Regions from separate parts of the Comamonas sp. C11 genome, predicted to be linked through region 1. Evidence: riboswitches for the same ligand, from Rfam matches in the RefSeq annotation. Region 1 holds a riboswitch; the other holds the start of a gene.
What was found. A riboswitch is a leader RNA that binds a small molecule or an ion and turns the genes downstream of it on or off. The one in region 1 is predicted to bind S-adenosylhomocysteine.
Positions count from the first base shown of each region.

Region 2: another riboswitch for S-adenosylhomocysteine. It lies ahead of metH (methionine synthase); the one in region 1 lies ahead of ahcY (adenosylhomocysteinase).

Region 1 is NZ_CP101743.1:686,418-696,273, reverse strand. It holds gene NOX35_RS03165 (23S rRNA (adenine(2030)-N(6))-methyltransferase RlmJ) at 1-413, shown strand, start outside; gene NOX35_RS03160 (septal ring lytic transglycosylase RlpA family protein) at 505-1,182, opposite strand; gene metF (methylenetetrahydrofolate reductase [NAD(P)H]) at 1,322-2,149, opposite strand; gene NOX35_RS03150 (TlyA family RNA methyltransferase) at 2,267-3,463, opposite strand; gene ahcY (adenosylhomocysteinase) at 3,774-5,204, opposite strand; S-adenosyl-L-homocysteine riboswitch at 5,280-5,376, opposite strand; gene NOX35_RS03140 (response regulator) at 5,395-6,102, opposite strand; gene NOX35_RS03135 (sensor histidine kinase KdpD) at 6,137-8,830, opposite strand; gene NOX35_RS03130 (TorF family putative porin) at 8,860-9,747, opposite strand; gene kdpB (potassium-transporting ATPase subunit KdpB) at 9,835-9,856, opposite strand, start outside.
Region 2 is NZ_CP101743.1:138,542-148,397, forward strand. It holds gene NOX35_RS00620 (tripartite tricarboxylate transporter substrate binding protein) at 1-885, opposite strand, end outside; gene NOX35_RS00625 (muconate cycloisomerase family protein) at 928-2,142, opposite strand; gene NOX35_RS00630 (LysR substrate-binding domain-containing protein) at 2,293-3,189, shown strand; gene NOX35_RS00635 (LysR family transcriptional regulator) at 3,198-4,121, opposite strand; gene NOX35_RS00640 (PACE efflux transporter) at 4,215-4,718, shown strand; gene gltS (sodium/glutamate symporter) at 4,824-6,062, opposite strand; S-adenosyl-L-homocysteine riboswitch at 6,486-6,595, shown strand; gene metH (methionine synthase) at 6,632-9,391, shown strand; gene NOX35_RS00655 (GntR family transcriptional regulator) at 9,466-9,856, opposite strand, start outside.

The sequences.
Region 1 (9,856 bases):
GCGTGAAGAAATTCCTGCCTCCGCCATCGCGCCGCGCATTGCTGCTCTGCGATCCGAGCTACGAACTGAAGACCGACTACGGCCGCGTGCTGGATATGGTGGCGGACAGCCTCAAGCGCTTTCCCACAGGCACTTACGCCGTCTGGTACCCCATCATCCCGCGCCCCGAAGCCCATGACCTGCCCAAGCGCCTCAAGACCATGGCCACCAAGGCCGGCAAGAGCTGGCTGCATGCAACGCTCACGGTCAAGAGCAACAAGACCTCGGAGCGCGGCGGCCTGCCCGCCAGCGGCATGTTTCTGATCAACCCGCCGTTCAATCTCAAGGATCAGCTCAAGCCTGCCATGCCTCAGCTGGTCAAGCTGCTGGGTCAGGACAGCAATGCAGGATTCACGCTGGAGTCTGGCGGCTGATTGCGCGGCTGCGGGTCGGCCCTTGCCGGCCCCCTCTGCAGTCCGGGCGCACCAGCTCCGCCGGCGGTGCGCCTTCAACCGGAAATAAGGTTCAGCGCTTGCGCTTGGCGGTCTGTGAGACCTTGCGCGCGGGCTGATTCGCGGATGCCGCACGCGTCTTGGCGGCTGCAGCGCCCTGCGCCACACTGGGGTGACGCTTTCGGCTCGACGCATTGAGCGTGGCCGGGCACTCGTCTTCATCGGCGTCCAGCTGCCACAGCTCCACGGGCTTGATGCCCAGTCCCAGCATGCCCAGTTCCTGGGCCGCGGCCTTGCTCAGGTCGATGACGCGACCGGGCGCGAAAGGGCCGCGGTCATTGATACGCACCACCACGCTCTTGCCGGTCACGGAGCTGCGCACGCAAACACGCGTCCCGAAAGGCAGGGTCTTGTGCGCTGCCGTCAGGTCCATGCTGTCGAAGCGCTCGCCGCTGGCCGTCTTGCGACCGTGGAACTGCTCGCCATACCAGGAGGCCAGACCCGCCTGATCGCTTTCACGCGGAGGGCTCAGCTCGTACTTGTTGCTGTCTTCGGGCAGGTCTGCCTTGTCGGCATCCGCAGGCTTGTTGGCCTTGACGCCCAGACCTTTGTCGCGATAGTTGCTGCGCGCATAGGCGTCGGGCAGCAGCGGGGCCGAGACCGTGGGCTGCGCGCCCTTTTTCCGGGACTGGCTCTGAGCGACGGGGGGCTGCTCCTCGGGCTTTTCCTGCAGTGGAGCACAGCCGGCCATGGTCGCGGTAACGACGGCAAGACCTATCCACTGACAACAACGCAAGCGCCAAAATTTCGGTTGCACGGGCGCAATCTCCTTGAAAGCTCAAGTGAGAGCCGCCCAAGACCGGCCGCCTCGCAGCCGGCAAGCTTTTGGCTTACAGACCCAGACGGTCGCAGATCTCCAGAGTGGCGACGCTCTGGTTCATCGTATAGAAGTGCAGCCCGGGAGCACCCTGGCTGCGCAACTGCTCGCATAGATGAGTCACGACATCCAGACCGAACGCACGAATGGAAGCGGTGTCATCTCCGAACGCCTGCAGACGCAGACGAATCCAGCGCGGAATCTCGGCACCACATGCATCCGAGAAGCGCATCAGCTGTGTAGAGCTGGTAATCGGCATGATTCCTGGCACGACCGGCACGTCAAGCCCCAGAGCCCTCACCTCATCGACAAAGCGCATGTATGCGTCGGCATTGTAGAAGTATTGCGTGATGGCGGAATCTGCACCAGCGCGCACTTTAGCAACAAATGCGTCCAGATCGCTGCGAGGGGACTTTGCTTGAGGGTGAGTTTCGGGATAGGCGGCAACTTCGATGTGAAACCAGTCGCCGAACTCCTGGCGCACGAATGCCACCAGATCGCTGGCGTACTGGAACTCGCCGCCCAGGCCGTAGCCGCTGGGCAGGTCGCCGCGCAAGGCGACGATGCGCTTGACGCCCATGGCCTTGAGTTCGTTCAGCTCGGCGCGCACTTTTTCATGCGTGGCGCCGATGCAGGAAAAGTGCGAGGCCGCGCCCACACCCTCGTTCTGGATGTCGCGCACCATGGTGAAGGTGCCGGCCTGGGTGGAGCCGCCCGCGCCATAGGTCACGGAGCAGAACTCGGGCTTGCGCGCATACAGGGCCTGGCGCACGCCCACATGCTTGGCAGCGCCTTCGGGCGTCTTGGTGGGAAAAAACTCGAAGCTGACGGGAAAGCTCATGGCGGTCTATGTCTCTGAATCCTGGGTCATGGGCGGGCTCCGAAGACTCGGCACCCGCCACGCTCTTGTGCTCAGCGCTGCTTGCGCTTTCTACTCAACGCTCGTTGCGCTTTTTGCTCAGCGCTCGTTTCGCTTTTTCTGCTTGCTGCGGGCCGGGCCGGGCTGGCCGAAGCTGGCCACCTCGGGGTCTTCATACAGCTCCTGCTTGGCGCGCTGGGCCTTGATGTCGGCACGCGAAGGGCGCTTGGCGGCCGCCTTGACGGCAGGCCTGGCCGCAGCCGCTTCGTCTGCAACGGCCGGGGCCGGAGCCCTGACTTCAGCGCCCTGCTGGGCCCAGACAAAGAATTCGTGATTGCCGTCGCCGCCTTCTATGGGCGAGTCCAGCCACTGCTTGACGCTCAGCCCCAGATCGCCGAGGCAGTCGCGAATGCGCTTTTCGACCTCGGCGTACAAGGCAGTGTCGCGCACGATGCCGCCCTTGCCGATCTGGCCGGGCTGGAGCTCGAACTGGGGCTTGACCAGCATCAGCAGCTGGCCATGGGGCTTGAGCAGCTGCACCACGGCAGGCAGCACCAGGGTCAGCGAGATGAAGGACAGATCTCCGGTCACGAAATCAAAGGCCGGGCTGATGTCGATATTCTCGGTGCCGGGCTTGCGGCGCAGTTCCACCGGAGCCAGGCCCTCGGCCCTGGCCTTGGCCTTGGCGGCGCGCTCGGCCTTGAAGCTCTCGACATCCTGCTCCTTGGCATCGTCGCTGTCGTCATAGTCCTCATCGACCTGACCGCCGTTGCGCATCCAGGCATAGGGAGCGACGGGCTGGGTGTCGTTGTCCTCTTCTTCCTCGATGACTTCGCACAGCGCCTCGTCGCAGGCTTTTTCCAGCAGCTCGGGCGTCAGCGCGCGGGCGTTGAAGCCCTCGACGCAGACCACGCGCTCGTCATTTTTCAGGCACTCATGCAGCTGGCCGTGGCCCACGTCGATGCCGATGACCTGGGTTGCACCGGCCTGCAGCAGGCAATCGGTGAAGCCGCCCGTGCTCTGGCCCACGTCCAGACAGCGCAAACCCTTGACGCTCAGGCCGGTCGCGGCCAGCGCGCCTTCGAGCTTGAGCCCGCCGCGCGAGATGTATTTGGCCTCGGCGGCGTCCAGCAGCTGCAGCTCGGCACCGGCAGGAATGTCATCGCCGTTCTTGGCCACCTTCTTCCAGGGCGCCAGCGGCGTCAGGCGCCACTCCACACCCGAGGCGATCAGGCGCTGGGCCTGGGAACGGGTGGCAGCATGACCTGCTTCAACCAGAAAAACATCTGCGCGCATAGCGTCGCTTCCTTTGAAATAAACCGGCGCCAGGCGCTGCACAAAGGTGCAGCGGGCAAAGAAATCTTTTGAGATAGCTGCTTTCGCTTGATACATCCTGATTTCAGATAAATATTCACCTGAAATCTATATATAACGTGCGCAAGCAGCTATTAAATTTAAATAACGACAGCCGCTCACTAATACTGGCAGAGCCTAGCAAAGTGACAGCGAGCAAGCGCCGCCGCGCAGCAAAGCTGTCGTCCCCCTCCCCTAGCGCGCAGCGCGTAGAGAGAGAGGGGGAAGGCGCAAAGCGCCTCAGGGGGTGCTATTAATAGCGGTAAGTTTCAGGCTTGTAAGGGCCTTGCTTGCTCACGCCGATATAAGCGGCTTGCTCGTCGCTCAGCTCGGTCAGCATGGCACCGACCTTCTTCAGGTGCAGGCGGGCGACCTTTTCGTCCAGGATCTTGGGCAGCACATAGACCTTGCCCACTTCGTAGGCATCGGGGCGGGTGAACAGCTCGATCTGCGCCAGGGTCTGGTTGGCGAAGGAGTTGGACATCACAAAGCTGGGGTGGCCGGTGGCGCAGCCCAGGTTCACCAGACGGCCCTTGGCCAGCAGGGTGATCTTCTTGCCGTCGGGAAACTCGATCTGGTCCACCTGGGGCTTCACTTCTTCCCACTTGTACTTTTCGATCGAAGCCACATCGATTTCGTTGTCGAAGTGACCGATGTTGCAGACGATGGCCTGATCCTTCATGGCAACCATGTGCTCGTGGCGGATGATGTCCTTGTTGCCGGTGGTGGTCACGAAGATGTCGGCCTTGTCGGCAGCGTATTCCATGGTCACGACCTTGTAGCCTTCCATGGCGGCCTGCAGGGCGTTGATGGGGTCGATCTCTGTCACCCACACCTGGGCCGACAGCGCGCGCAGAGCCTGGGCGGAGCCCTTGCCCACGTCGCCGTAGCCGGCCACGCAAGCCACCTTGCCGGCGATCATCACGTCGGTGGCGCGCTTGATGCCGTCCACCAGCGATTCGCGGCAGCCGTACAGGTTGTCGAACTTGGACTTGGTCACCGAGTCGTTGACGTTGATGGCGCGGAACAGCAGCGTGCCCTTGGCCGACATTTCGTTCAGGCGGTGCACACCGGTGGTGGTTTCCTCGGTCACGCCCATGATCTGGGCCGACTTGCGGCTGTACCAGGTGGGGTCCACGGCCAGCTTGGCCTTGATGGCGGCGAAGACGATGCGCTCTTCTTCCGAGCCGGGGTTGGCCAGCACGGACAGGTCCTTCTCGGCGCGCTTGCCCAGGTGCATGAGCATGGTGGCATCGCCGCCGTCGTCCAGGATCATGTTGGGGCCTTCGCCTTCGGTGCCGGCAGCACCGAATTCAAAGATGGAGTGGGTGTAGTTCCAGTAGTCTTCCAGCGACTCGCCCTTGATGGCGTAGACAGGCACGCCGGTTTCGGCGATGGCGGCAGCTGCGTGGTCCTGGGTCGAGAAGATGTTGCACGAGGCCCAGCGCACTTGTGCGCCCAGAGCCGTCAGCGTCTCGATCAGCACGGCCGTCTGGATGGTCATGTGCAGCGAGCCTGTGATGCGCGCGCCCTTCAGGGGCTGGGCAGCGGCGAACTCCTCGCGCACGGCCATCAGACCGGGCATTTCGGTTTCGGCGATCCTGATTTCCTTGCGGCCCCAGGCAGCCAGGGAAATATCGGTAATGGCCGAATCAGCGGGGTTGAAGCGCACGGCAGCGTTCATGGTTTTCTCCAAATCTTGAATGAAAAACCACGTTCTGCAGCAGAGGGGGAATAAACCGGCTCACCGCACAGAAAGCGTGGGCGAGCGTCGTTGCGGGATGAAATCCGAGCCTCACGCCCCGCGCAGACCAGCTCATGGCTGGCTGGGGAACGCTGCAACGCTCCTCGGATGGAGGGCGATTATAAGGGAATCAGCCTTCCAGGCCCACCAAGCGATAACCGACTTGCAACTCGGTTACCAGATGCCGGGGCTGGGCCGGATCGCTCTCTATCTTCTGGCGCAGGTTGGCCATGTGCACGCGCAGATAGTGAGGGCGGTCCAGATACTCCGCCCCCCAGACCTGCAGCAGCAGCTGGCGATGCGTCAGCACCTTGCCATGGCCGGCAATCAGCGTCGCCAGCAGACGGAACTCTATGGGCGTCAGGTGCACGGCCACTCCGTCACGCTTGACATCGTGCGCCGCCAGATCCACCTCCACCGCGCCGAAACGCGCACAGTTGCCGGGCTTGTCTGCCGCCGATGCCTGCTGGCGGCGGCGCAGCATCACGCGCAACCTGGCCAGCAGCTCGGGCACGCCAAAGGGCTTGGTCAGGTAATCATCGGCACCGGCGTCCAGCGCCGCCACCTTTTCCTCTTCCCGCTCGCGCGCGGACAGGATCAGAATCGGCAACTGGCTCCAGCCGCGCAGCTCGGCAATCACGGTCTTGCCATCGGCATCGGGCAGCCCCAGGTCCAGCACCACGGCGTCGGGCTGTCGGCTGGCGGCCTCGATCAGGCCGCGCCTGGCGGTTTCGGACTCGAACACCTGCCAGCCTTCGTCCTCCAGTGCCAGGCGGACAAAGCGGCGGATGCTGGCGTCGTCTTCAATCAGCAAAATGCGGGGGGCGGAGCTCGTCATGTCGGGATTTCAATTGATGCACGAGATTGTCGGCTCATTCGTCCATGGCCGGTTGCTCGGGCACGGGCAGGTGTACGCTGAAAATGGTGCCCGGCCCGGGGTCTGCCGCCGCCACCCGCAATCTGCCGCCATGGGCTTGCACAATGCGCTGAGCCAGAGCCAGCCCGAGCCCCATGCCAAACACGGCACTCTCCGCCTGCCCACGGGTAAACGGCTCGAACAGTTGCTCAGCCGACAGATGCCCGGGCAGGCCCGGCCCCGCGTCCTGCACGCTCAGCACACAGTCGCCGTCGGTCACGCTGGCGCCCATGGTGATCGTCGTGCCTTCGGGCGTGTACTTGATGGCGTTGTCCAGCAGATTGACCAGCACACGCTCCATCAGCACGGCATCGAGCTGCAGCAAGGGCAGATCTGCCGGCAGCGAGGTCTGCAGCACATGAGCGGCCAGTCGCTCGCGCATCTGCGCCAGCGCGCTACCCACCAGCTCGTCCACCGGCAGCCATTCGCGCTTGAGCTGCACACCGCCTTGCTGCAGGCGCGCCATGGCCAGCAGGTTGTCCACCAGTTGCTGCAGCGCCTGAGCCTGATTGCGAATCTGCACCAGCATATGATGCGCCGGCCCTTGCGGCGCATGCGGCAAGGCCGCCTGGGCCGCACCCAGAATGCCCGTCAGCGGCGTACGCAGATCATGCGAGACAGCCGAGAGCAAGGTGTTGCGCATGCGCTCGCCCTCCATGGCGATCTGGGTCTGCTGCGCCACCTCCACAAAGTGCACACGCTCCAATGCCAGGGCGATCTGGCTGGCACAGGCTTCAAGCAGGCGTCGCTCCTCAGGCACTCGCAATCGTTGCGGCGCACGCAACTGCAGCACCAGCACGCCGCGCGAGCGCACGGGCGCCATCAGCGGTACATAAAGCGCCGGCGCGGCAGCCAGGGTATCGGTGCCGTGGCCGGCCATCTGGCCATGCTCCATGCTCCAGCGACCCACGCTGGTGTCGATCTGGGCTTCGCTGCCATGCGCCAGCTGCAAGCGCTCATCGGCATCGGGCACCAGCAGCCCGGTCTGGGCATCAAAAACGCCTGAAATCGTAGCCAGCGCAATTTGCGTGACCTGCTCCTGCGTCAGCGCACCCGACAGATCACGCGCCAGCCTGGCCAGCGCGCCGGCACGTCGTTCGCGCTCTGCGGCCACGCGCGCCTCGTGGCGCAGCCGCGCCGTCAGCTGGCCGCAGACCAGGGCCACACCCAGCATCAGGCTGAAGGTGAACAGGTATTGCGTATCGTTGACGCTGAAAGAGTTGCGCGGCGGCACAAAATAAAAATCGAACAGCAGCACCGACAACAGGGCCGCCCATGCTCCGGGGCCGCGCCCCCAGCGCACGGCGGACAGCACCACCACCAGCAGGAAAAGCATGACCACATTGGCCGGGTCGAACACCCGCAGCAGCAGCTCCGCCACCGCCGTAGCGGCCAGGCATGCCAAGGTCACGCCCGCGTAGCCCTTCCACGGAATGGTCTTTTCACGCGCCGCCGGCAATCGCAAGGTGCTGTCATTCTTGCTTTGCTTGACGGACAGCAGCAGCACGTCCAGGCCGGGATCCAGCGCCGCAATCTGTTCGGACAGGCTGGAGGCACGCCAGCGCAGCCAGCGGCTCAAAGGTTCATGCACACGTGCCAGCACCAGATGACTGGCATTGCGCTCACGCGCAAAGTCCACCAGAGCCTGGGCCACATGGGCACCTGGAATCGTGGCCGTTTCCGCGCCCAGGCGCGCAGCCAGCGCCAGGGTCTTGAGCACGGCCTCCTGCGCCGCCCGAGGCCGATGCTGGCGCTCCGGAGCATCCACGTAGACCACCACCCAGTCGGCCTCCAGCCGCCTTGCCAGGCGTGCCACCTGGCGCACCAGGGCATCGTCACCGGCGCGGCCGCCGACGCCCACCAGCAGGCGCTCGCGCGTGGGCCAGACATCGCCGATGGAGCGCTCGCGGCGGTAGTCGCGCATGTCTTCATCGACACGATCTGCCGTGCGGCGCAAGGCCAGCTCGCGCAGTGCCAGCAAATTGCCCTGGCGAAAGAAGTTGCGCGAGGCCCGCTCGGCCTGCTCCAGCGGATAGACCTTGCCCGACTTGAGGCGCTTGAGCAGCTCTTCGGGTGGAATGTCGACCACGATGACCTCGTCGGCATCGTCAAAGATATGGTCGGGAACGGTCTCATGGACCTGTATGCCCACAATGCCGCCCACCACATCATTGAGGCTTTCCAGGTGCTGGACGTTGAGCGTGGTCCACACCTCGATACCCGCCTCCAGCAGCTCCTGCACATCCTGCCAGCGCTTGGGATGGCGTGAGCCGCTCACATTGCTGTGTGCCAGCTCGTCGAGCAGCAGCACCTCCGGGCGGCGTGCCAGAGCTGCATCGAGATCGAACTCGTCCAGCTGCCTGCCCTGGTAGGCCAGCGTGCGCCGCGGCAGCAGCTCCAGGTCATGCAGTTGCTGCTCGGTCTCGGCACGGCCATGCGTTTCCACCAGCCCCACCAGAACCTTGCGCCCGGCCTGCCGCTCGCGCTGCGCGGCCGCCAGCATGGAATAGGTCTTGCCCACTCCGGCATTGGAGCCGAAGTAGATGCGCAGCTTGCCGAGATGGGCGCGCTGCCGGTCTGCCTGAAGTTGAGCGACCAACGCGTCGGGGTCGGGGCGCTGCGCGGCGGATGAAGGTGTGGATGAAGGCATCAGGCGATCAGCGTATCACTCAAGCCCGGTCAGAACCCGGCACTCAGGCCAAGCAGCCAGCCGCTGCGCGCCAGATCACGCCATTGGCCACGACTGTTGACGGCGCTGTAGTACCTGGCATCGGCCGAGGTGCCCGCGTACGCAAGCGATGCTGTCCATGGGCCCCAGGCCCTGGATAGCGAGATGCGCCAGTCGGCATAGGAAACATCGCTGTAGTTGCGCACCCAGGTATAGCCGCCATGCAGGCCCAAGGTGGCGAGATCGCCCAGCGGATGCTGATAGTTCAGATCCAGATACTGGCTGCCGCGACTGCTGCCCGCTGGTTGCAGCGCAGTGGCGAACGCCGAGTCGGCGGTACTCTCGCCCAGGCCGAAATAAGGCGTCAGCGCCACAGACCATTTGATGCTCAGACCACCATGAGTCGTCCCCAGATAGAGCTCGGTGGTGTCAAAGCGTTTGCTGCTGCCATCGCTTGCGCCCAGGCGGGCGCCGGGATAGCGGTACTGCAAAACCCCGGCATCCAGCAACCAGTCAGGCACGAGCTCGCCGCGCCAGCCACCATAGATATCGTGCTCCAGCCCCTGGCCCCGGCCGTAGCTGTTGGTAGAGACATTGGACAGCGACGTGCCCAGATAGAAGCCCTTGGGCAAGGCCAGTTCCACTGCGCCCTGCACGGCCGCACCTTGCCAGGTCTGCGAGATGCCGCGAAAGCGGTAGTCACTGATCAGGCTCAGCGAGCCGGTCAGGGAAGACTTGCTGTCGGCCGGCACAGCAGCTGTGGTTTCAGAAGCAGATTGCGCTGTTGCCTCCTCGGCAGCAGAGGAATTGGCACAGCTCAAGGCAGTCATCAACAACGCAGAGCTGATGACCCAGGAACGCGATGTGTGAAATGTTTTTTGGGGAAGGGAAAGACGCATGATGGTGAAGCAAACAGATCAGACTTGCCGCGCCCGCCGGGGACGCGGACAAGCCAGAGAAACGAGAGAGCAAGGCCTGGATAGGACTTAGACGAGGCCCAGAACGGTC
Region 2 (9,856 bases), 550 kb from region 1:
GGCCTGGAAGCGCTCGATCACGTCGGGCTGCTTCATGGCGGCCACCAAGGTCTGATTGAGCTTCTTCACGATGGCCGGCGGCGTGCCGGCGGGCACGAAGGCGGCGAACCAGGGCGAGACTTCATAGCCCTTGATGCCTGCTTCCTCCATGGTGGGTACATCGGGCATGCTGGTCGAGCGCTTGGCCGTGGTCACGGCCAGCGCGCGCAGCTTGCCCGACTGGATGTGGGGACGCGCCGAGGTGATGGAGTCGAACATGTAGTTGACCTGACCGCCCAGCAGGTCGGAGACGGCGGGGCCTGATCCCTTGTAGGGGATGTGCAGCATGTCCACGCCCGCCAGCGAGGTGAAGACTTCGCCGGCCAGGTGAATGGAGGTGCCGTTGCCGGCCGAGGCATAGGTCAGCTTGCCCGGCGCGGCCTTTGCCGCGGCCACCACGTCGGTCACGCTCTTGATCTGGGGCTGGGTGGCGTTGGTGACCAGGATGTTGGGCACCACGGCCAGCACGCCCACGGGCGCGAAGTCCTTGATCGGGTCATAGCTGAGCTTGCGGTACAGCGGCTTGTTGGTGGCCATGCCGATGGAGGTGATCATCAGCGTGTAGCCGTCGGCCGGGGACTTGGCCACGAAGTCGGCGCCGATGTTGCCGCCCGCGCCGGGGCGGTTCTCGATGACGAAGGGCTGGCCCAGCGTGCGCGCGGCCTTCTCGCCCAGGGTGCGGGCGATGGCATCCATGGCGCCGCCCGGCGGGAAGGGCACGATCCAGCGAATGGGCTTGCTCGGCCAGTTGGCCTCGGGCGTCTGGGCATGGGCGGCGGCGGCCAGGGCGCTCAGGCCGAGGACGGCGGGCAGGGCGGCGAGGGTGCAGAGAAGGCGGCGTTGCATGGTGGATGTCTCCTGAAGATGAATGTTGTAGTTGGTGCGGTGTCAGCGGGCTGAGGGGGCAGGCGCAGACACGGGGGCGGATGAAGGTGCGGCGCCGAGGTCGATGTGCGTGGGTTGCAGGCCCTGGCGCGCGCGGTCGAAGCGGTCGAGCTGGGCAGCATCCACTTCCACACCCAGGCCGGGGCCGTCGGGCAATTGCAGGGCGAAGTCGGCAATCGGCATGCGCTCGGCCACGATGTCGTCCACCAGCAACTGGGGGCCGAACAGTTCGCAGTTGTGGTGGCGCCCGCCCAGCGTGGCGAACACATGGGCCGAGGCGGCCGAGCCTATCGAGGTTTCGAGCATGGTGCCGCCGTACCAGCCGATGTCGGCGGCCTGGGCGATGGCGGCGACCTGGCGCGTGCGCAGCAGACCGCCGTGCTTGGCGACCTTGAGCGAAAACACGTGGCAGGCCTGCTCGCGCGCCAGGCGCATGGCGTCGTGCGGCGTGCACACGCTCTCATCGGCCATGACCAGGGCCGTGGACGGCAGCGTGGCCGTGAGCTCGCGCAGCGCGGGCACATTCCACTGGGCCACGGGCTGCTCGATGAGGCTGACGCCGGCCTCGATCATGGGCGGCAGAAAGCGCCGTGCGGTGGCACCGTCCCAGGCCTGGTTCACGTCCACGGTCAGCGTGGCGCGGCCCTGCAGGCCGCGCGCGATCTGGCTCACGTGGGCCAGATCGGCCTCGGGCGTTCGGGCACCGATCTTGAGCTTGAAGATGCGGTGGCGGCCCTGTTCCAGACGCAGCTGGGCCTCGGCCAGGTCGCGTTCCACATCGCCGCTGGCCAGCGTCCAGGCCAGCGGCAGGCTGTCGTGCTGCTTGCCGCCCAGCAGCTGCCACACGGGAACCTGCAGGCTGCGTGCCACGGCGTCGAGTAGGGCCATCTCCACGGCGCTCTTGGCAAAGGCATTGCCGCGGCAGGCCAGGTCCATGCGGGCCAGGCAAGCCTCGATGCGCGCGCCGTCCTGGCCCGTGAGGGCCGGGGCCAGATGGTTGGTGACGGCGTGGTGGATGCTCTCGGGCGACTCCTCGTTCCACGACGGGCCGCCGATGGTGGCTGCCTCGCCGAAGCCCGTGGCGCCGTTGCGCAGCCACAGCTGGACAATGACCGGGCTTTGGCGGTTGATGGCGCCGAACGACAGCTTGTGCGGACGTATGGTGGGAATGTCCAGGATGCGCGCGGTAATGCGTTCGATGGGGAAGCTGGTGGTCATGGGCAAGAGGCCGTGAGGGCGGAAGGCGTTGGGGCGGGCAGCTGCATGGCTGCGATGGTCGCCAGCGTAAATCCATGAATGCCGTTGATCTACTGAATTATTTTTAAGGTATTGTTCGATGGCATCGATGTATCTACCTGGAAGCCGCCCATGGAACTGCGCCAGCTGCGCTACTTTGTCGACATTGCCAAGACCGAGCACCTGACGACCTCGGCGCGCAACCTGTTCGTGACCCAGTCCACGCTGTCGCACGGGCTGCGCCAGCTGGAGGAGGAACTGGGCATGGTGCTGTTCGAGCGCATAGGCCGTGGGCTCAAGCTCTCGCAGGCCGGCGTGGTGTTCCGCAACTATGCCGAGCGCGCACTGCACGAGATCGAGGCCGGGCGCATGGCGCTGGCCGATCTCAGCGAGCTGCAGACCGGCACCCTTACCCTGGGCGTGATCCCCACTTTTCTCAACACCCTGGTCGCGCCAGCCGTGGCGGCCTTCACGCGAGCCTATCCCAAGGTCAACGTGGTGGTGCGCGAGCTGCTGGCGCCGCCCGTGGAGGCCGGCCTGCTCGACGGCAGCCTGGACCTGGGCGTGAGCTTTCATCCGCCGCAGCGCACCGAACTCGAGGCCCTGCCGCTGTTCGATGAACGCATGATGCTGCTGGTCAATCCCTCGCATGCGCTGGCCGGGCGGCGCACGCTGGCGGTCAAGTCTCTGGCCGGCGTGCCGCTGGCGCTGCTGCCGCGCAGCTTCTACACGCGCGGCCTGATCGACAACGGCCTGCGCGATGCGGGCGTCACGCCCAGCCTGCGCGTGGAAATGGGCTCGGTGGAATCGCTGATCGCGCTGTGCCGCTGGGGCGACATGGCCACCATCGTGCCCGAGCGCGCGGCCCAGCAGGCCAGCGATATGGTGGCCATACATCTGGTGGGCCCGCAGTTGGTGCGCACGGCCGGACTGCTGTGGCGTCGCGGCAGCCATTACAGCGCCGCGGCGCGCGAGTTCGCGGCGCTGCTGGCGCCCGCGGCGCGCGCCAGCCTGGGACGAGAAGCCTAGCGCTGCGGTCAGCGGCCCGCGGGCTGCCTGCCCATGAGCTCCACAAAGCGCCGTGTGGCCAGACCTTGCGGGCGCTCCTTGGACCAGACCCAGTCCACGAACAAGGTCGTGCCGTTGCTGATGTTGAGCACGGGAATTTCCATCAGCGCACCGCTGCCGATATGCGACTCCACCAGGCCCTTGGGCAGCCAGCCCCAGGCCAGACCTGCACCTATCAGCGAAAGCGCTGCCTGGTGGCTGTCCGTGCGCCAGAGCTGGCGCGCAAACACAAAGCGCGGGTCTGTCTGCTGTGGGTCGCGGCTGGCCACCAGCACCTGACGCGTGGCAGCCAACTGCTCCACCGTGAGCTGTGGCCGTGTGGTGCGGCCCTGCTCATGCTCGGCCAGCGCCTGCTGCCAGAGCTCGAACTGCGGCGACATCACGGCCACCAGCGTCTCGCGGCCCATTTCCTGGAAGCCCTCGCGCCCGTCAATGGCGGGCCGCTCGAACACCAGGGCCAGATGGGCGCGGCCTGCATGCAAAAGCTCCAGCGCATCTGACTGGGGAGCTGCCAGCACCTCAATGGGCAGCGCAGGAAACTCGTGCACCAGCCGGTTCAGCGGTTCGCTCCAGTGCGTGGCCAGCAGTTCGGGGGCGATGGCCAGCGTCAGCCTTTCCTCCAGACCCGCATGCAGCGCCTGAGCCTGCCAGTTCAGCAACTGCAACTGCTCGGCCAGCAGGCGTGCCTGCGGCTCGAGCGCGCGGGCGGCGGCACTGGGCACGGGTTCGCGTCCGCTGCGGTCGAACAGCTGCAGGTCCAGCTCGGCCTCCAGCTGGGCAATGGCCATGCTGACGGCCGAGGGCACACGCCCCAGCTTGCGTGCAGCCGCCGAAAAGGTGCCGGCATCCAGCACGGCAAGAAACAGCGGAACCTGGTCGGCGCTAAAGGGCATGGTGTCGATCTGTCAGAAAAATTGAAAGGAACTGACTTTTATCTTCAGTTTATAGAACATACACTGCAGCCCATGTCTCAACAAGCCTCAGCGATGGCATCCGCTTCTTCCTCTGCCGTTTCTCTCAGAAATACCGCCGCTTTTGCCACCCCCGCCAAGGCCAAAGGTCTTCAAGGTCCCAAACGTCGCATCCTCTACGTGGGTCTGTACGAAATCATTGCCATCATCGTCTCCAGCCTGATCTTCATGGCCATCGGCCAGAAGGCCGGCGATTCCGGCGTCATGGCCGTGGCTGCCTCGGTGATCGCGATCTGCTGGAATCTGAGCTTCAACCACCTGTTCGAAAAATGGGAATCGCGCCAGAGCGTCAAGGGCCGTTCCCTGATGCGCCGCGTGGTGCATGCCATCGGTTTCGAAGGCGGCATCGCCGCCATGCTGATTCCGCTGATGGCCTGGTGGTTCGGCATCTCGCTGTGGGAAGCTGCAGTGATGGAAGCCGGCCTGCTGGTGTTCTTCATGGTCTACACCTTTGCCTTCAACTGGGCCTTTGACCGCATCTTCGGGCTGCCGGCTTCGGCCCAGGCCGTGGCTGCATGATTTGAGCCGCACAAGCCTCTGACGCTTGCCCTGAAAGCGCAAGCAACCATGAAAAAAGCGTGTTCCCGTCTACCGGGAACACGCTTTTTTTGCCTTATGCAGCGGTCAGCGAAGAATGCTGAGCATGGCCTGCAGCACAAAGGCGTTGATGATGTCGATGAAGAAGGCTCCGACCAGGGGCACGATCAGAAAGGCCTTGTGCGACGGGCCGTACTGGTTGGTGATGGCCTGCATATTGGCAACGGCCGTGGGTGTGGCGCCCATGCCGAAACCGCAGTGGCCGGCAGCCAGCACGGCGGCGTCATAGTTCTTGCCCATGATGCGGAAGGTCACGAAGGCCGCATACAGCGTCATGACGATGGCCTGCGCGGCCAGGATGACCATCAGCGGGCCGGCCAGGTCGGTCAGCTCCCACAGCTTGAGCGAGAGCAGCGCGATGGCCAGATAGATGGACAGTGCGGCATTGCCGAAGACGTCGATGGCGCGGTCAAAGACCTTGAAGCCGAACATATAGTCCAGCACGTTGCGTATGACCACGCCGCCGCCCAGCGCCCAGACAAAGGTAGGCAGCTGGATGACCGTTCCCATGGTCAGGCCGGTCATGAATTCGGCAAAAGCCAGGCAACCCGCGAAGAGGGCCAGCGTCTCCACCGCCGCATCGGCCGTGATCAGGCGCGGAGCCTTGTTGGGCGACTCGAAGTTGGCGACCTCGCTGCCTTCGCTCACGGCGGGCGCATCGGCGCGCAGCTGTTCGGACTCGGTCAGCGGCTGGGCCAGCTGATGGCGCGTGATCAGCCGCTTGGCCAGCGGGCCGCCCACCAGGCCGCCGATGATCAGGCCAAAAGTGGCGCAGGCAATGCCCAGGGTGGTGGCTCCCGTGAGACCGTATTGGTTTTCCAGCACCGAGCCCCAGGCTCCGGCCGTACCGTGACCGCCCACCAGCGTGATGGAGCCCGCGACCAGGCCGATCAACGGGTCCAGTCCCAGCACGGTGGCCAGGCTTACGCCCACGATGTTCTGCATCATGATGAAGACGGCAATCACGCCCAGGAAAATGAACAGCGCCGAGCCGCCCTCACGCAGCTTCGCGAAGTTCGCGCTCAGGCCGATGGACGAGAAGAACACCAGCATGAACGCCGACTGCAGACTGCCCTCGAAGCTCAGCGCCAGTCCCGTGGTCTGATGCAGCATGAAGATGATGGCCGCCACGACCAGGCCGCCGGAGACAGGCTCGGGAATATTGAAGTCGCGCAGAAAGCGGATATGTCTTGTCATGAGCTTGCCAAGCATGAGCACAAGCACGGCCATGATGAGGGTGTAGTACGCGCCGAAGGTCACGTTCATGAAGATCTCCTGGGTGTTCCGTTCCATGCGATGGCTGAATGGCCAGCCCGGTCATGGCTGGCAATCGGCTGTGCACGGCTGAGCACATGGACCAGACATTTGCTGCCGATGGTGCCAAAGACTCAAAGATAGGGGCTGTAGGTGCTTGTCCACTCATGGCAGGCGGGCCCGTCGGTGCCGGGCTGCCTGAGAGCCGGAAAGCGGTGCGCGCCATTCCTTGCGGATGCGCACCATGTCGGGAATATGCTTGAAATGAGATGGTTGCATTCGTGTTTTGCGAAATTACCTTTTGCCCTGCTCCTGTTTTTGGGGCGTGGAAAGTCGAATCTGCTATAGCCATTCGCAAAGAGCTCGCCTGCACAGCCACGGGGCAAAGCGCCTTGAAGCCCCGATTGCCCGCCCTCGCCGTAGAATGACGGGCTTCACCCCGAGGAGCGCTGCAGCAGGTCATCCCTGAGATGTTTGACCCGTCAGGCTCGGGGTCGCAGATCCGGTTGACGATCTGCCTGCACTCCCAACGGCGCTCACCTGTTTTCGATTCTGTTTCTGGTTTTCACACAGGTGAGCTGATGTCCGCTGCTACCCCTTCCACTGTCATTCCTCCCATGCGTCTGTCGGGCCTGGAGCCCGTCTTCATCGGCGATGAGACGCTGTTCGTCAACGTGGGCGAGCGCACCAACGTCACCGGCTCCAAGGCCTTTGCGCGTCTGATCCTCAACGAACAGTATGAAGAAGCGCTGGCCGTGGCGCGCCAGCAGGTGGAAAACGGCGCCCAGGTGATCGATGTGAACATGGATGAGGCCATGCTGGACAGCAAGGCCGCCATGGTGCGCTTTCTGAACCTGATTGCCTCCGAGCCCGATATCGCCAAGGTTCCGGTGATGGTGGACAGCTCCAAGTGGGACGTGATCGAAGCCGGCCTGCGCTGCCTGCAGGGCAAGGGCATCGTCAATTCGATCTCCATGAAAGAGGGCGTCGAGGAGTTCAAGAAGCACGCCAAGCTGGTCAAGCGCTATGGCGCGGCCGCCGTGGTGATGGCGTTTGACGAAAAAGGCCAGGCCGACACCTTTGCGCGAAAGATCGAGATCTGCGAACGCGCCTACCGCATTCTGGTCGATGAAGTGGGCTTCCCGCCCGAGGACATCATCTTCGACCCCAACATCTTTGCCGTGGCCACCGGCATCGAAGAGCACAACAACTACGGCGTCGATTTCATCGAGGCCGTACGCTGGATCAAGCAGAACCTGCCCGGTGCCAAGGTCTCGGGCGGCGTCTCCAACGTGAGCTTCTCCTTCCGCGGCAACGACCCCGTGCGCGAGGCCATCCACACCGTGTTCCTCTATCACGCGATCGGGGCAGGCATGGACATGGGCATCGTCAATGCCGGCATGGTCGGTGTGTATGACGACCTGGAGCCCCAGCTGCGCGAACGCGTGGAGGATGTGGTGCTCAACCGCCGCCCCGATGCGGCCGAGCGTCTGCTGGAGATCGCCGACAGCGCCAAGGGTGCGGCCAAGGACGACAGCAAGAAGCTCGAGTGGCGCGGCACGGCCGAGGCACCGAAGACGGTTGGCGAGCGTCTGTCGCACGCCCTGGTGCACGGCATCACCGACTTCATCACCGAAGACACCGAAGAGGCCTACCAGCAGATCGTGGTGCAGGGCGGCGGCCGCCCGCTGCACGTGATCGAAGGCCCGCTCATGGACGGCATGAATATCGTCGGCGACCTGTTCGGTGCCGGCAAGATGTTCCTGCCCCAGGTGGTCAAGTCCGCGCGCGTGATGAAGCAGGCCGTGGCCCACCTGGTGCCCTATATCGAGGAAGAGAAGCGCCAGCAGGAAGCGGCGGGCCTGGACGTGACCAGCAAGGGCAAGATCGTCATCGCCACCGTCAAGGGCGACGTGCACGACATCGGCAAGAACATCGTCACCGTGGTCCTGCAGTGCAACAACTTCGAAGTCATCAACATGGGCGTGATGGTGCCTTGCCACGAGATCCTGGCCAGGGCCAAGGCCGAGGGCGCGGACATCATCGGCCTGTCGGGCCTGATCACTCCGAGTCTCGAGGAGATGCAGTATGTGGCCGGCGAGATGGACAAGGACGACTACTTCCGCATCAAGAAGATTCCGTTGCTGATCGGCGGTGCGACCTGCTCGCGCGTGCATACGGCCGTGAAGATTGCGCCCAAGTACGACGGCCCCGTGGTCTATGTGCCCGATGCCTCGCGCTCGGTCAGCGTGGCGCAGAGCCTGCTGGGCGAAGGCAAGCAGGCCTATCTGGACGAGCTGAGCGCCGACTACGACAAGGTGCGCACCCAGCATGCCAACAAGAAGAAGACGCCGCTGTGGACGCTGGAGCAGGCCCGTGCCAATGCCGCCGTGGTGAGCCACGCCCCCGTGGTGCCGCGCAGCCTGGGCCGCCGTGTGTTCAAGAACTTCGACCTGGCCGAAATTGCCCAGTACATCGACTGGGGCCCGTTCTTCCAGACCTGGGATCTGGCGGGGCCGTACCCAGCCATCCTCGACGATGAGGTCGTGGGCGTGGAGGCGCGCAAGGTGCTGGCCGATGCCAAGCTGATGCTGCAGAAAATCATCGACGGCCGCTGGCTGCAGGCCAATGGCGTGATGGGCCTGTTCCCGGCCAATCGCGTGGGCGACGACATCGTGTTCTACACCGACGAGTCGCGCAGCCAGGTGCTGACCACCTGGTACGGCATGCGCCAGCAGACCGAGAAGCAGGCCGTGGGCGGCCCGGATGGCCGGCCCGTGATGCGCCCCAGCCGCTGCCTGGCCGATTTTGTGGCCAGCAGGGAGTCGGGCATTGCCGACTATGCCGGCCTGTTTGCCGTGACCGCCGGCATCGGCGCCGAAAAGAAGGACAAGGAATTCGAAGCCGCGCTGGACGACTACAGCGGCATCATGTTCAAGGCCCTGGCCGACCGACTGGCCGAAGCCTTTGCCGAATGCCTGCACCAGCGCGTGCGCAAGGATCTGTGGGGCTATGCCGAAGACGAGAACCTGAGCAACGAGGAACTCATCAAGGAAGCCTACAAGGGCATCCGTCCTGCGCCCGGCTATCCTGCCTGCCCCGATCACACGGCCAAGATCGAGCTGTTCAAGGCGCTGCAGGCCGATGAGATCGGCATGACGCTGACCGAGAGCCTGGCCATGAACCCGGCATCCAGCGTGAGCGGCTTCTATATCGGAAACCCCGAGGCCAGCTACTTCAACGTGGGCCAGATCGGCGAAGACCAGCTCGCTGATATGGCTCAGCGACGTGGTATGGATATCGAGGAGCTGCGCCGCTATCTGGCGCCGAATCTGGGCTGAACCAGCTTCAAGCTCGTACTTCGCAAATGAAAAAGCCAGGGTCGACCCTGGCTTTTTGGTTTGGAGCACGTCGCTCAGAGGCGCTGCTTGAGCACGGGCGCCAGCGTGGCACGCAGCCGGTCGCCGGGCTCCTCGGTCCCGGTCGCACGGATTTCCAGCGAGCGCTCCACCATGCCTATATGTTCCAGCAGCAGCGCCTTGGCACCCTCGGTGTCGCCGCGTTCCAGGGCGGCCACGATGCGCTCGTGCTCGGCGCAGGACTGGCTGGCACTGTGCGTGGACTGATAGAGCGTGGCAGCCAGGGTGGTGCGCGCCGTCAGATCGCGCAGCGTGTCGGCCAGCAGCCGGTGACCCATCTGTTCGGCCAGGCAGACATGGAAATCTGCAAGCAGGAAGGAACGCGTGGCGTTGTCCGCCCCGGCGATGGCTTTCTGCTCCTGGGCGATATGGCGGCGCAGCCTGGTG